4 regions of the Ruminococcus sp. AM26-12LB genome follow, and region 1 is predicted to be linked to each of the others. Evidence: riboswitches for the same ligand, from Rfam matches in the RefSeq annotation. Region 1 holds a riboswitch; each other region holds the start of a gene.
The links. Region 1 has a riboswitch for cobalamin ahead of DW694_RS07470 (sirohydrochlorin cobaltochelatase). Riboswitches for the same ligand answer to the same signal wherever they lie in the genome.
Positions count from the first base shown of each region.

Region 1 (3,205 bases):
CTGTATCTGCTGCTGCATCAGAATCTGCGGACTCCTCAGTGCTTCCCAGAGAATCGATGGCTGCCTTTGTATGCTCTACATAAAGCTTCTCAACTGCTTCGATTCTTCCAAGACCCTCGATCTGGCAGTCAACCTTATCGAAGTTTCCGGATGCTACAAACTGGCTCTTCCAGGAATCCTCATCATCACCGGCCATATCGTTATTTGCATGGTCTCCGGCAACAACCATCAGCGGACGAAGAACAACGTTCTTGTATCCTGCTTCTTTTACTTTCTCGATAACCTTGTCGCAGGCTGTATCTTCCGGCTTCCCCTCTACAGTACCGATGAATGCGTTCTTCAATCCAAGATTTTCCATCTGTGTCTGCATCTGATCGTATGTAATATTAGCTGTATGGGATGTTCCATGTCCCATGAATACGAATGCTGTGCCAGCCTCAGCTGCTGCATCCATGCTGTCAAATCCGGCCTCTTTGCAAGCCGTATCTGTGATCGCCTGAGCAACGGCTTTCTTGTCATCATTGATCACAGTTGCATCGTCTCCAACCTCACCGAGCATTGGCTCTGCGATAGCTACAGACTCGAATTTATCTTTATAGCCATTGATCGCTTCTGTCATCTCATCGTACTCAGCACCATGCATCAGATGGGTAGGCTGTACAACCAGATTCTTAACACCATTCTCTACTGCACGGTCAAGAGCCTGCTGCATGTTATCGATCACTTCATCATCTCTTGCCTCTACATGGTTGATGATGATCTGTGCTGTAAATGCTCTTCTTACAGACCAGTCCGGATAAGCTTCTGCAAGAGCATCCTCGATTCCCTTGACATCCTCTGCACGGCTGTCATTGAAGGAAGTACCAAAGCTTACAACAAGAAGTTCATTCTCACCGATCTCATCCTGGTTACGCGGATCGTCCTTGGAAGCATCTCCTGTGTCACGTCCGAAATAATCCGGATCTGCATTCTCACCCTCTACCAGCTCTTTCTGAGCATCTGTCAGAGCATCCCATGCTTCTTTGGCTGCCTTGCAGTCCTCATCTGTTGTGTCGTTTCTTTCCTGTACATAGATCTTGTCGATCAGAGCTGCTACATTATCTGCTGCTTCCTGATCTGCATCAGAAGCCTCTGTGGTATCAGCTGCCTCAGCGTTCTCTTCTGTAGCAGAATCCTCTGCTGCCATTGCTGTTGTAGCTGCCCCCATAGAGCATGTCATGGAAACTGCGAGCATCAGAGCTAACATTGTTTTTCTTTTCATTTCTTATTGTCCTCTTTTCATGTATTTCCAGAATACTGATATGTACAAAAAAACAGCAGCTCTCTGCGGCCGCCTGCTCACACATGATTCTCTGCGCAATACAAATACATAAAAAGAAGTTCTGTATTGTTATGGAGAATACCGATTCGTAAACCGCGAATCCCTGGATCTCACAATAAGGCAGTTCTCCTGACTTGGTTCCACGCTGCTTTCCCTTCCCGGTCTCCCAGTGGTTATAAAAGCAGCTCCCCTTTCACAGTGACGGTATCGTTCCGGATTCTCACCGGATTCTCTTTTGCACATCCGACTGGATGCAACCTTATCATTATAACATTTGCACATATTTTCTTTTATCTGGTTATCTAACTTTTACCACAAACTCACATATTTGTCAAGATTGATGTCAGACGATTCACGGTTTTCTGTGATCTTCGCTCACAAAAAACACCTCGCGAAATATTACCAGTGAACAGTAACCGGTTTTCTCCCTGTATCTGTCAGTTATTATCAGAATATTTTCTCCAATATTCATGCACATCCTGCATAAAAAACAGCCCCTTTCTGTCATCACCCTGATATCAGAAAAGGACTGTCTTACACTGGATATTCGCAATCCGCTTTGCTACTTGCTCATAACAAATAAACTGCTTTGCAGTTTATCTGGTAAAATACTCCTGCTCCAGGTATCTGGCTACGTAGATTCCGCTGGCAGATGCATGGGAAAGAGAGTGTGTCACACCGCTGCAGTCTCCGATAACAAAGAGACCCTTGTGGCAGGTTTCCAGATTTTCGTCGATCTCAACCTCCATGTTGTAGAATTTAACCTCCACGCCGTAAAGCAAAGTATCGTCATCCGCTGTTCCCGGTGCGATCTTGTCCAGGGCATAGATCATCTCGATGATGCCATCCAGGATACGTTTCGGCATAACAAGGCTTAAATCTCCCGGTGTCGCAGAAAGTGTAGGTGTTACGAAACTTTCCTCAATACGGGCTTTTGTGCTTCGTCTTCCGCGAATCAGATCTCCAAACCGCTGTACCATAACACCACCGCCAAGCATATTGGAAAGTCTTGCAATGCTCTCACCGTATCCGTTGCTGTCATGGAACGGCTCTGAGAAATGCTTGGATACCAGAAGGGCAAAGTTTGTATTGTTGGTATGCTTTGCCGGATCTTCGTAGCTGTGACCGTTTACTGTGATAATACCGTTGGTATTTTCATTCACGACAACACCTCGCGGGTTCATGCAGAAGGTACGAACCATATCCTCAAACTTCTCAGTTCTGTAAACGATCTTGCTCTCATAAAGCTCATCTGTCAGACGGCTGAAAACCTCCGCCGGAAGCTCCACACGGACTCCAATGTCCACACGGTTGGAAAGAGTCGGGATCTTAAGCTCTGTACATACCGTCTCCATCCATTTACTTCCGCTTCGTCCTGCGGAGATGATACAGTAAGTTCCCTCGTAACGCTCATCTCCTACAAAAACTGCATAACCGTCTTCAGTTTTTTCTACTTTGTCAACAGATGCGTCAAAATAGAAGTCCACATGGTCTTTCATTTTTTCATAGAGGTTCTGAAGTACCACATAGTTGATATCTGTTCCCAGATGGCGGACTGATGCATCCAGAAGATGCAGGCCGTTCTGAAGGCAGAGCTTACGAATCTCGCTGTTTGTGGTAGAATAAAGTTTGGTTCCCTCACCGCCATGCATCAGGTTCAGTTTATCTACATATTCCATCAGCTCTGTGGCTGTATCCTTGCCGATATGCTGGTACAGAGTTCCGCCAAACTGATTGGTGATATTATATTTCCCGTCGGAGAAAGCGCCTGCACCGCCAAATCCCTTCATGATCGCACAGGTTTTGCAATGGATACAGGATTTTACTTTCTTTCCGTCGATGGGACATTTTCTTTTTTCCAGAGGATGACCAGCTTCAAAAACC
Region 1 covers NZ_QUJX01000008.1:68,988-72,192, forward strand. Annotated here, with positions in the region: gene DW694_RS07470 (sirohydrochlorin cobaltochelatase) at 1-1,261, opposite strand, end outside; cobalamin riboswitch at 1,423-1,598, opposite strand; gene DW694_RS07475 (FAD-dependent protein) at 1,918-3,205, opposite strand, start outside.

Region 2 (3,205 bases), on a different contig from region 1:
TCACAGCGGGAATACACAGTGCGGAGTATGTAGGAATCCAGGCGGCAATGGAACTTGCAAAAGAATTTCAACCGGAAGAACTGAAGGGAAATGTGATCATCGTTCCACTGGTCAATGTCAGTGGCTTTGAGCATCGCACCATGAGTCTGGTCTATGAGGATGGCAAGAACCTGAACCGCGTTTTCCCCGGAGATCCTGAGGGAACAGCTGCAGATCGTATTGCCTATGCTATAGTGACAAAGCTTTTTTCCATAGCAGATTATTATATCGACCTGCATAGCGGAGATGGGTTCGAACAGCTTCATCCCTATGTTTATTATGTAGGGGTTGTAGATGAAAAGACAGCAGAGAAATCATTACATATGGCACGGCATATCGGCGTAAAATATGTGGTCCGTTCCACAACCGCCACAGGTGGCGCCTACAATTATGCTTCTTCTCTTGGAATTCCAAGTATTCTCATCGAAAGAGGCGGACACAGCTACTGGACCTGGGAGGAAGTAGAACAGGATAAAAGAGACGTCCGTCACCTTGTTTTTCATCTCCAGGGAAAGAAATGTCATGGTCTGAAGCATTACCGTCAGATGCTTCTTGAAAATGTAGTCTATGAATATGCGCCGTATACCGGATGCTGGTATCCATCCAAGAAGCCTGGAGAGTACTTCTTTAAGGGAGAAGAATTGGGTGAACTGAGAGATTACTATGGAAATTTACTTTACACATCTATTGCAACTGAAAACGGAGTCGTACTTTATCAGACAGCCAGTCTGAACATTATTGAAGACGGACCAATGATCGCATATGCAGCGATCACGGAGACTCTGACCTGATAGTAAACAACCTTTTCAGAACGCTTCTGTCTGAAATCATATTGAAACAGTAAGAAAACCGGGTTTTACCATTTGCTATTCTATTTGTAAAAATAGCGAGGTAAAATCCGTGTTTTTTTAGCAGATCAGATAAATCCAATTGTCAAATCCCCCATGGGGGATATATACAATTCAAGCATCTTTAACAAAATTTATGAGTTTTCTAAAAATATAACATTTTTCCATAGACATAAACTATAGTTTTATCATATAATGTTTCAGTAATTTGACAGCATTTGCTGATTTTCACATCAGCCGTTGTAAGTTCTGAGAGGATTAATAGGGAAACCGGTGTAAATCCGGTACGATCCCGTCACTGTAAGGGGAAATCCTCAGACAAAGTACCACTGGTCGAGTGCGTGAGAAATAGACCGGGAAGGTGTCTGAGGGTAAGGATCCTAAGTCAGGAGACCTGCTTGCAATTGTTTTAAAATGATTCTTACGGAAGATAGGAAGCATATTTATTTTGTGTGCCCGTATTTCGTCACGGGCTTTTTTCGTGCAAATTTTCTAAAATTCCATGCATATTCTGCATATTAAGAATCCAATAGTTTCTTTTATCTAACTAAATTAAAACGGCAATGTTAAAATCGCATCAAATGAGGAAAGGAGTAAAACGTGACAAAGAAACAAGTAGGAAAAAGATTTCTCCAGATCATCATTGTATTATTTGGAATCAGCTTTTTCACATTTGGACTGACCTACCTGTCACCTGGTGATCCTGCGGAGATCATGCTGACAGAGTGTGGTAATCTTCCTACACCAGAGCTTCTGGAACAGACAAGACATGAGCTTGGCCTTGATCAGCCCTTTCTCGTGCAGTATGGTTCCTGGCTGAAGGGTGTTGTTACAGGAGATATGGGACAGTCCTATTCTTTCAAAATGCCGGTAACAGATAAACTGGTATCCTGTTTCTGGCCGACGCTGAGGATGTCGTTGCTGGCACTTCTGATGATGGTCATTATTTCCATACCGCTTGGAATCCTGGCCGCTGTATATCAGAACAAATTCCCGGATTATTTTGTGAGAGGAATTACCTTTGTGGGAGTATCTGTTCCAAGCTTCTGGCTGGGCCTGATCCTTCTCAGCATCTTTGGTGTTCAGCTTCGCTGGATCAATGTTGCAGGAGGCAGTACGGATTTTAAATCCATGATCCTCCCGGCGCTGACTCTTGCACTTGCCATGTCTGCAAAATATACCAGACAGGTAAGAAGTGCAGTGCTGGAGGAACTTCATCAGGATTATGTCACAGGTGCAAGAATGCGTGGAATCAAGGAAAGCGTCATTCTCTGGAAACACGTCCTTCCTAATGTTATGCTTCCGCTGGTAACGCTGTTGGGACTTTCCCTTGGAAGTCTTCTGGGAGGTACTGCAGTTGTAGAGATCATTTACAACTGGCCTGGAATGGGAAATATGGCAGTAAAGGCGATTTCCTGTCGTGACTATCCTCTTGTACAGGGCTATGTACTTTGGATCGCGATCCTGTACATGTGCATCAACCTGCTTGTGGATCTGTCCTATACTTATCTCGATCCAAGACTTAAGGAGGATAGATAATTGAAAAAGGTATTACGAACATTCAAAGAAAATAAACAGTTCACTCTTTTCTTCATTCTGGGTCTCGTGGTGATCGGAATTGCGATCTTTGCGCCGCAGCTCTCACCATATGATCCACTGAATGCAGTTATGACCGAATCACTGCAGGAGCCAAGCTCCGCTCATCCGTTCGGAACGGATAAGCTTGGACGAGATCTTCTTTCCCGTGTTATCTTCGGAACAAGAACCTCTCTGATCATGACCTTATGTCTGGTTGCAGTGATCTTTGTCATCGGTACATTTTTAGGAGTTATTGCCGGATATTTCGGCGGCGTTGTGGATGCAGTGATCATGCGTATCGCAGATATGATGATCTCCTTCCCTGGGCTTGTACTGGCCATTGCCATTGCCGGTATGCTTGGACCAAACCTGGTCAATGCCGTTATTTCCATTGCGGCTGTAAGCTGGACAAAATATGCCCGTCTTGCACGAAGTATGGTCTTGAAAGTCAAGAAGAGTCTTTACATAGAGGCAGCTATAGTAAACGGAACAAAGACCTGGAAAATTCTTCTTGTACACATTCTTCCCAACATGGTAACCCAGATGGTGGTAACTGCGGCAGCAGATATCGGAACTATGATGCTGGAGCTGGCTTCCCTTTCATTCCTGGGATTTGGTGCAACTGCGCCGACACCGGAGTGGGGACTGATGCTGAATGAAGGAAGAACCTACATGGCAAAGGCGCCATGGCTTATGATCTACCCTGGTATCGCTATCGTGATCTGTGTTGTTGTTTTCAA
Region 2 covers NZ_QUJX01000016.1:69,373-72,577, reverse strand. Annotated here, with positions in the region: gene DW694_RS12880 (M14 family metallopeptidase) at 1-830, shown strand, start outside; cobalamin riboswitch at 1,115-1,304, shown strand; gene nikB (nickel ABC transporter permease) at 1,488-2,426, shown strand; gene nikC (nickel transporter permease) at 2,427-3,205, shown strand, end outside.
Region 2: linked by a shared signal. The riboswitch ahead of nikB (nickel ABC transporter permease) and the one ahead of DW694_RS07470 (sirohydrochlorin cobaltochelatase) in region 1 are both predicted to bind cobalamin.

Region 3 (3,205 bases), on a different contig from region 1:
AAGGACTTTTACAGGCAGCCCTCTATGAGCCTGCGGCTTTTGGAACTGGCGGTTCCTCTTGCGATACAGAATGTGATCATCTCCGTGGGAGGACTTGTGGTACAGTATGTGATCAATGGATTTGGTTTTCTGTTTGTGGCGGGATTTACGGCATCGAACAAGCTGTATGGGGTTTTGGAGATGGCTGCCGTTTCATATGGATATGCTATTACAACCTATGTGGGCCAGAATCTTGGTGCAAAGAAATATCAGAGGATTCGAAAAGGCGTGCGCAGCGGCACTTATATGGCAGTGCTCACTTCGGCTTTCATTTCCGGCATGATGGTACTGTTTGGACGTAATGTACTGTCCCTGTTTGTATCCGGTGAACCGGATCAGACCCGACAGGTATTGGATATAGCATATAAGTATTTGTTTATCATGGCTGTCTTTTTGTGGGTGCTGTATCTGCTGTATGTGTATCGTTCCGCTATCCAGGGCCTGGGTAATACTTTGATTCCGCTTGCCAGCGGCATTGCAGAATTTATAATGCGTGTCAGTGTTGCGCTGCTGCTGCCAAAACTGATCGGTGAAGATGGAATATACTATGCAGAGATCTGTGCATGGAGCAGTGCAGCTGTTTTATTATTCGTAAGTTATATGATCATTATACGGAAATATAAAGAAGTCACCGTTCATACATAATGTTATTTACTTAAGGGATCTATAATAATACAGGCAGAAAATATCCGGGTTTCACTATGAAATGTTCAGATATTTTATATTTGACAAAAAAACTATTTATATAAAAAGAAAAGTATGATATTATGATACTTACAACTATGAAAATTGAATAGTCAGAAGGGTGTACAAAGTACTTAATAAGGAATCTGGTGAAATGCCAGAACAGCCACCGCTACTGTGACAGGGACGAAAACCAAAATATCACTGGAGAGATCCGGGAAGATGGTAAGTAGGAAGAACTGGAGTCAGGAGACTTGCCTTTTTGACAGAAGAATTCTGATTCGGATGGGATACAGAAGGAATAAGCTCTGCCTGAGGTAGAGGTTTGTTTTTTGTGCTGATATGATGCTGGATCATATCAGCTTTTTTTATTTTAACCGAATAAACAGATGAAAAATGAGGAGAAATGAAAATGGGAAAAGTAATTGCAAAGCGTTTTATATTTATGATTCCGGTAGTGCTGGCGGTTACATTTATTATTTTTATGTTGAGTTTTATATCGGCAGGTGATGCTGCCAGAGTGCTGGCGGAGAAAAAATATGAGCATCCGTCACCGGAGCAGGTAGAAGAAGTACGGCATGAGGAAGGACTGGATCAGCCGGTGCTGGTACAATACGGGAAATGGCTGGATCAGGCACTTCATGGCGATTTTGGGAAATCATATTCTACCAGAAAACCGGCTTTTGAGGAATTAAAAAGATATTTTCCACAGACATTTAAACTGGCAGTTACTTCGTTTTTATTGTTGATGATCGTGTCAGTCCCTCTTGGAATTTTGTCGGCAATTTATGAAAACAGAGTTCTGGATAAAGTCATTCGCATTTTGTCGTCCCTCAGTGTATCTATGCCGTCTTTCTGGATCGGTCTGATGCTGCTCTATATATTTGGAGTAAAGCTAAAAGTGATTTCCGTGATCGGAGGAGATGCCGGAGGCATCCCGATTCTTGCGGCATTTGCCATGGATATCAGTTTCTTTGGAATTATGACGAGATTGATCCGTACCAATATGATACAGGTGCTGAAGCAGGATTACATACGTGCCAGCAGAGCTAAGGGATTGTCATCTGTAAATGTAATTTTGCGTCATGGTCTGAAAAATATCCTGATTCCTGTGCTGACACGTCTGGTATCAATTGTGATCGGTTTTTTCTGTGGCTCAGCTGTGATAGAAAGTATTTTTTCAATTCAGGGAATCGGAAATCTGGCATTGAAATCCGTGATCTCAAAAGACACTCCGGTGCTGCAATGTTTTATCTTTATTCTGGCTGTTGGCATTGTAGTATTAAATTTTCTTGTGGATATCGCCTATTCTGCGATTGACCGGCGAATCCAGTTAAAGTAAAGGAGAGATCATAGAATGGAAAGCAGAAGAAAGCAGAAAACAGAAAAAAGCATGATCCAGAATCTGTACTGGAAACAGGTATTCCGGTCACCGAAAACAAAAATAGGATTGATGGTGGTCATAATTTTTGCATTGGCAGCTATTTTTGCACCTGTACTGGCGCCGCATGATCCACTGCTTGTGGATGTTTCGATAAAATTAAAGAATCCGTCGGCGGCATATCCTTTAGGTACTGATCAGCTGGGACGATGTATTTTATCAAGACTTCTCTGGGGCAGCCGGTATTCACTGAGCTATAGCTTTACGGTGCTTCTGATTACTGTATGTGTCGGGGTGCCTATCGGACTGTTTGCCGGATATGTAGGTGGAAAAATCGATTCCATAATTATGAGGATCATTGATGTATTTATGGCTATGCCGGTCTTTATTGTGGCACTTGCCATTGCAGGAACCGTAGGAGCCAGCGGCGCTCATCTGATTCTGTCCTTATCGGTCGTATCCTGGGCAGAATATGCAAGGCTTGCCCGAGCATTGACACTTCAGGAAAAAAATAAAAATTATATGACCGCACTAAAAGCCGGCGGCTGCGGCCACGCAAGGATCATATTTAGGCATGTATTGAGAAATATCCTGCCATCTGTGATCGCACTGGCAACAATGGAAATCGGTTCGATCATTCTGTCAATTGCCGGTTTTTCCTTTATCGGCCTTGGTGTGCAGGCACCGACACCGGAATGGGGGATCATGCTCAGTGACAGTAGAAGTTATATCCAGACTTATCCAAGACTGATGTTTTATCCGGGCATACTGATCATGATCATTGTTCTGGCATTTAATTATCTGGGGGAGGGAATACAGAATGGAACAGCCCAAAAATGATGTCCTAAGGGTAAAAAGACTACATGTGGAGTTTCAGACATCTCACGGAATGGTTCATGCAGTAAAAGATGTCAGCCTGGAAGTAAAACGCGGAAGGATCCATGCTCTGGTGGGAGAAAGTGGAAGCGGCAAGTCAGTTACCTCTCTGACGATCATGAATCTGCTTGCAGGAAATGGAAAGGTGATATCCGGAGATGTGACACTGAACGAAAAGAGTCTTCTGAAGTTATCAGGAAAAGAAAAACGACAGTTATACGGAGA
Region 3 covers NZ_QUJX01000022.1:26,935-30,139, forward strand. Annotated here, with positions in the region: gene DW694_RS14970 (MATE family efflux transporter) at 1-684, shown strand, start outside; cobalamin riboswitch at 826-1,000, shown strand; gene DW694_RS14975 (ABC transporter permease) at 1,136-2,065, shown strand; gene nikC (nickel transporter permease) at 2,081-2,944, shown strand; gene DW694_RS14985 (ABC transporter ATP-binding protein) at 2,925-3,205, shown strand, end outside.
Region 3: linked by a shared signal. The riboswitch ahead of DW694_RS14975 (ABC transporter permease) and the one ahead of DW694_RS07470 (sirohydrochlorin cobaltochelatase) in region 1 are both predicted to bind cobalamin.

Region 4 (3,205 bases), on a different contig from region 1:
TCCAGGGGCGCCGCAACGGGAAGTTCCAGTACAAGGACTGTGCAGTACTTTATCGGACCAATGCCCAGTCTCGTCTCTTTGAGGAGAAATTTCTCCTGGCAAATGTTCCTTATAAGATTGTCGGCGGCGTGAATTTTTATGCCCGCAAAGAGATCAAGGATCTGTTAAGCTATCTGAAGACCATTGACAATGCCAGTGATGATCTGGCTGTGCGCAGGATCTTAAATGTGCCAAAAAGAGGGATCGGACTCACCAGCATCGGCCGTGTCCAGGACTATGCGGATATGATGAACCTGAGCTTTTACGATGCGCTACGCGTGGTGGAGGAAGTACCGTCCATTGGCAGGGCAGCAGGAAAGATCAATGATTTTGTATCCTTTATCCAGGGACTGAAAAGTAAGGCAGAGGCCTATACAGTCCGTGAAACCCTGGAAGAGGTCATTGAGCTTACCGGTTATGTGAAGGAACTGGAGGCAGAGAAAACGGAGGAGGCCCAGGCGAGGATCGAAAATATCGATGAGCTGATCTCCAAGACAGAATCCTTCCAGGAAGCCATGGAGGAGGCCGGACAGCCGGCAACACTTTCTGCATTTCTGGAGGAGATCGCACTGGTGGCAGATATCGATTCTGTTGATCCGGATCAGGATTATGTGCTGCTGATGACCCTTCACAGTGCCAAGGGACTGGAATTCCCCAATGTATTTATCGTGGGAATGGAGGACGGTGTTTTTCCGGGATATGCTTCCATCTGGTCCGGTGATCCGTCGGATATCGAGGAGGAGCGAAGGCTCTGTTATGTGGGGATCACCCGTGCCATGAAGGAACTGACTTTAACCTGTGCAAAACAGCGGATGATCCGTGGGGAGACTCAGTATAACCGTGTGTCACGTTTTGTAAGGGAGGTTCCACGGGAGCTGGTAGATCTTGGACATACCATTCAGGAGAAAAAGCCCAGAGTAGATGATATCGTATCTCCGAAAAGCGCCTATGCCCAGATGAAAATGAATTTCCAGGCAAAGAGCACCCTGCAGAAAAAAGATTTCACAGTGAAGAAGGCGGACAGCCTGGACTATGGTGAGGGAGACACGGTCCGTCATGTGAAATTCGGAGTCGGTATCGTAAAAAATATCGCAGACGGCGGCAGAGACTACGAAGTGACGGTAGACTTTGACAAAGTCGGCGTGAAAAAAATGTTCGCCGGTTTTGCCAAGCTGAAAAAGATCTGAGAGGGATCTCTCCGGGCAGACTATTTCTGCAAAAAACTGTAAAAATCCGGCCTCAAGGTTGTAATTGGAAAACCGGTATGTTAGAATCAGTATCAGCGTAATTGAATTGCTGTGAAGTGAACAGTATCACCGGCACATATGCTGCCGGATACTGTGAGAGGGAATCGGGTAAAAAGCCTGAGCGGTTGCGGCCACTGTATACAGAAGAAGGGATTTCACATGCCATTGCAGAAACTCATGTGAGAAGGCGAAATCCCGATGTCAGAGAGATTCTGGAGAAAATTCTGATACATCATTCATGATCGGCTAAAAGATGAATGGTGTATCAGTTTTTATTTTGCGGAGTTTTTTCTGAGTCTGTAAGTCAGGAAACCTGCTTGACAGTATGTAAGTGGGAGCTTCCGTACAAAGTGTTCCGTGCAGATTTTATGAAGCCCCATCTTTTCGGTTACCCATAGGCAACAGGAGATAAAACAGGCGAAAAGAGAGGAAATGAAATGAAAAACAAGTATGTATCCACAAGAATCATGGCAATGGTAATGGCAGCGGCAATGACCGTATCAGCAGCTCCGGCTGTTTATGCCGCAGAGAGAGCAGACTCCGAGACCATCAAGGAAGACAACCAGCCGGCAGCAGAAGACAGTACAGAGTCTGCAGACACCGAAGATTCTTCCGCAGAGGCAACCAAGACAGAATATCCTCTGACCATCACAACCTATGATTACGATGGAAACGAAATCGAAACCACTTATGAAAAAGCACCGGAAAAAGTCCTTGCTGTATATCAGGGAAGCATTGAGACTATGCTCGCACTTGGTCTGGAAGACCACCTGGTAGCTACCGCAGGTCTTGATAATGAAGTTCCGGAAGATCTCAAAGAAGCATTCTCAAAAACAAATTATCTTGACGAATTTACCCCATCCCTTGAAACTGTAACAATGCTGGAGCCGGACATGATCTTATCCTGGAGCTCTCTTTTCTCTGATAAGAATCTGGGAAATGTAACAGACTGGATCGACAAAGGCTGCAACACCTACTACAACACCAATACTCGTCCGGACGGCGACAGAACACTGGAAAATGAATTCACAGATATCTTAAATATCGGAAAGATCTTCGATGTACAGGACAAAGCACAGGCTATCGTTGATGATGCAAAAGCAGTGATCGACAAAACTCTTACTGCAACTGCAGATGTAAAAGACAAACCAAGCGTAATGGTATTGGAGCCTCTTGGAGATGACATCACAAACTATGGCGTAAAGAGCCTTGGCGGAGATATGGTAACACAGTTAGGCGCAACTCTTGCAAACCCGGATGCTTCCACCGTTGGAAAAGAGGATATCATCGCAGCCAACCCTGACGTGATCTTTGTGGTTTACATGCCATATGCAGGAGATGATCCGGAAACTGTTAAGAACAGCCAGCTTGCAGTGATCCAGGATGATGAGTCCCTGAAGAGCCTTGACGCAGTAAAGAACGGACGTGTTTACCCGATCATGCTCAGTGAGATGTATGCAAGTGCAACACGTACCCAGGACGGAATCGAAACTTTTGCAAAGGGATTATATCCGGACGTAAATCTTGACTGATCGGAGAAAATGCAGTGAAAGAAACAGCTTCACAGAGAAAAAAAGATAAGGTGCTCAGAACATCCATGTATGTGGCAGTTCTCATCGGACTTGCAGGATTCCTTATTTTTTCCATACTTGCAGCCATCACTTTTGGAAATGCGGATCTGTCACTGAAGGATGTATACAGCGTTATCGCTTATAAATTGTTTCATATAAAAAGTCTGTCCGCCTATGCGGAAGGCGCAGTTCATGATGTTGTGTGGCTGATCCGGCTGCCTAGAGTCCTTCTGGCTCTGGCAGTTGGAATGGCTCTTTCCGTGTGCGGCGTGGTGATGCAGGCTATCGTGCAGAACCCGCTGGCAGACCCGTATGTGCTGGGTATCTCATCTGGTGCATCTCTGGGTG
Region 4 covers NZ_QUJX01000007.1:166,168-169,372, forward strand. Annotated here, with positions in the region: gene pcrA (DNA helicase PcrA) at 1-1,226, shown strand, start outside; cobalamin riboswitch at 1,340-1,622, shown strand; gene DW694_RS07130 (ABC transporter substrate-binding protein) at 1,724-2,818, shown strand; gene DW694_RS07135 (iron ABC transporter permease) at 2,833-3,205, shown strand, end outside.
Region 4: linked by a shared signal. The riboswitch ahead of DW694_RS07130 (ABC transporter substrate-binding protein) and the one ahead of DW694_RS07470 (sirohydrochlorin cobaltochelatase) in region 1 are both predicted to bind cobalamin.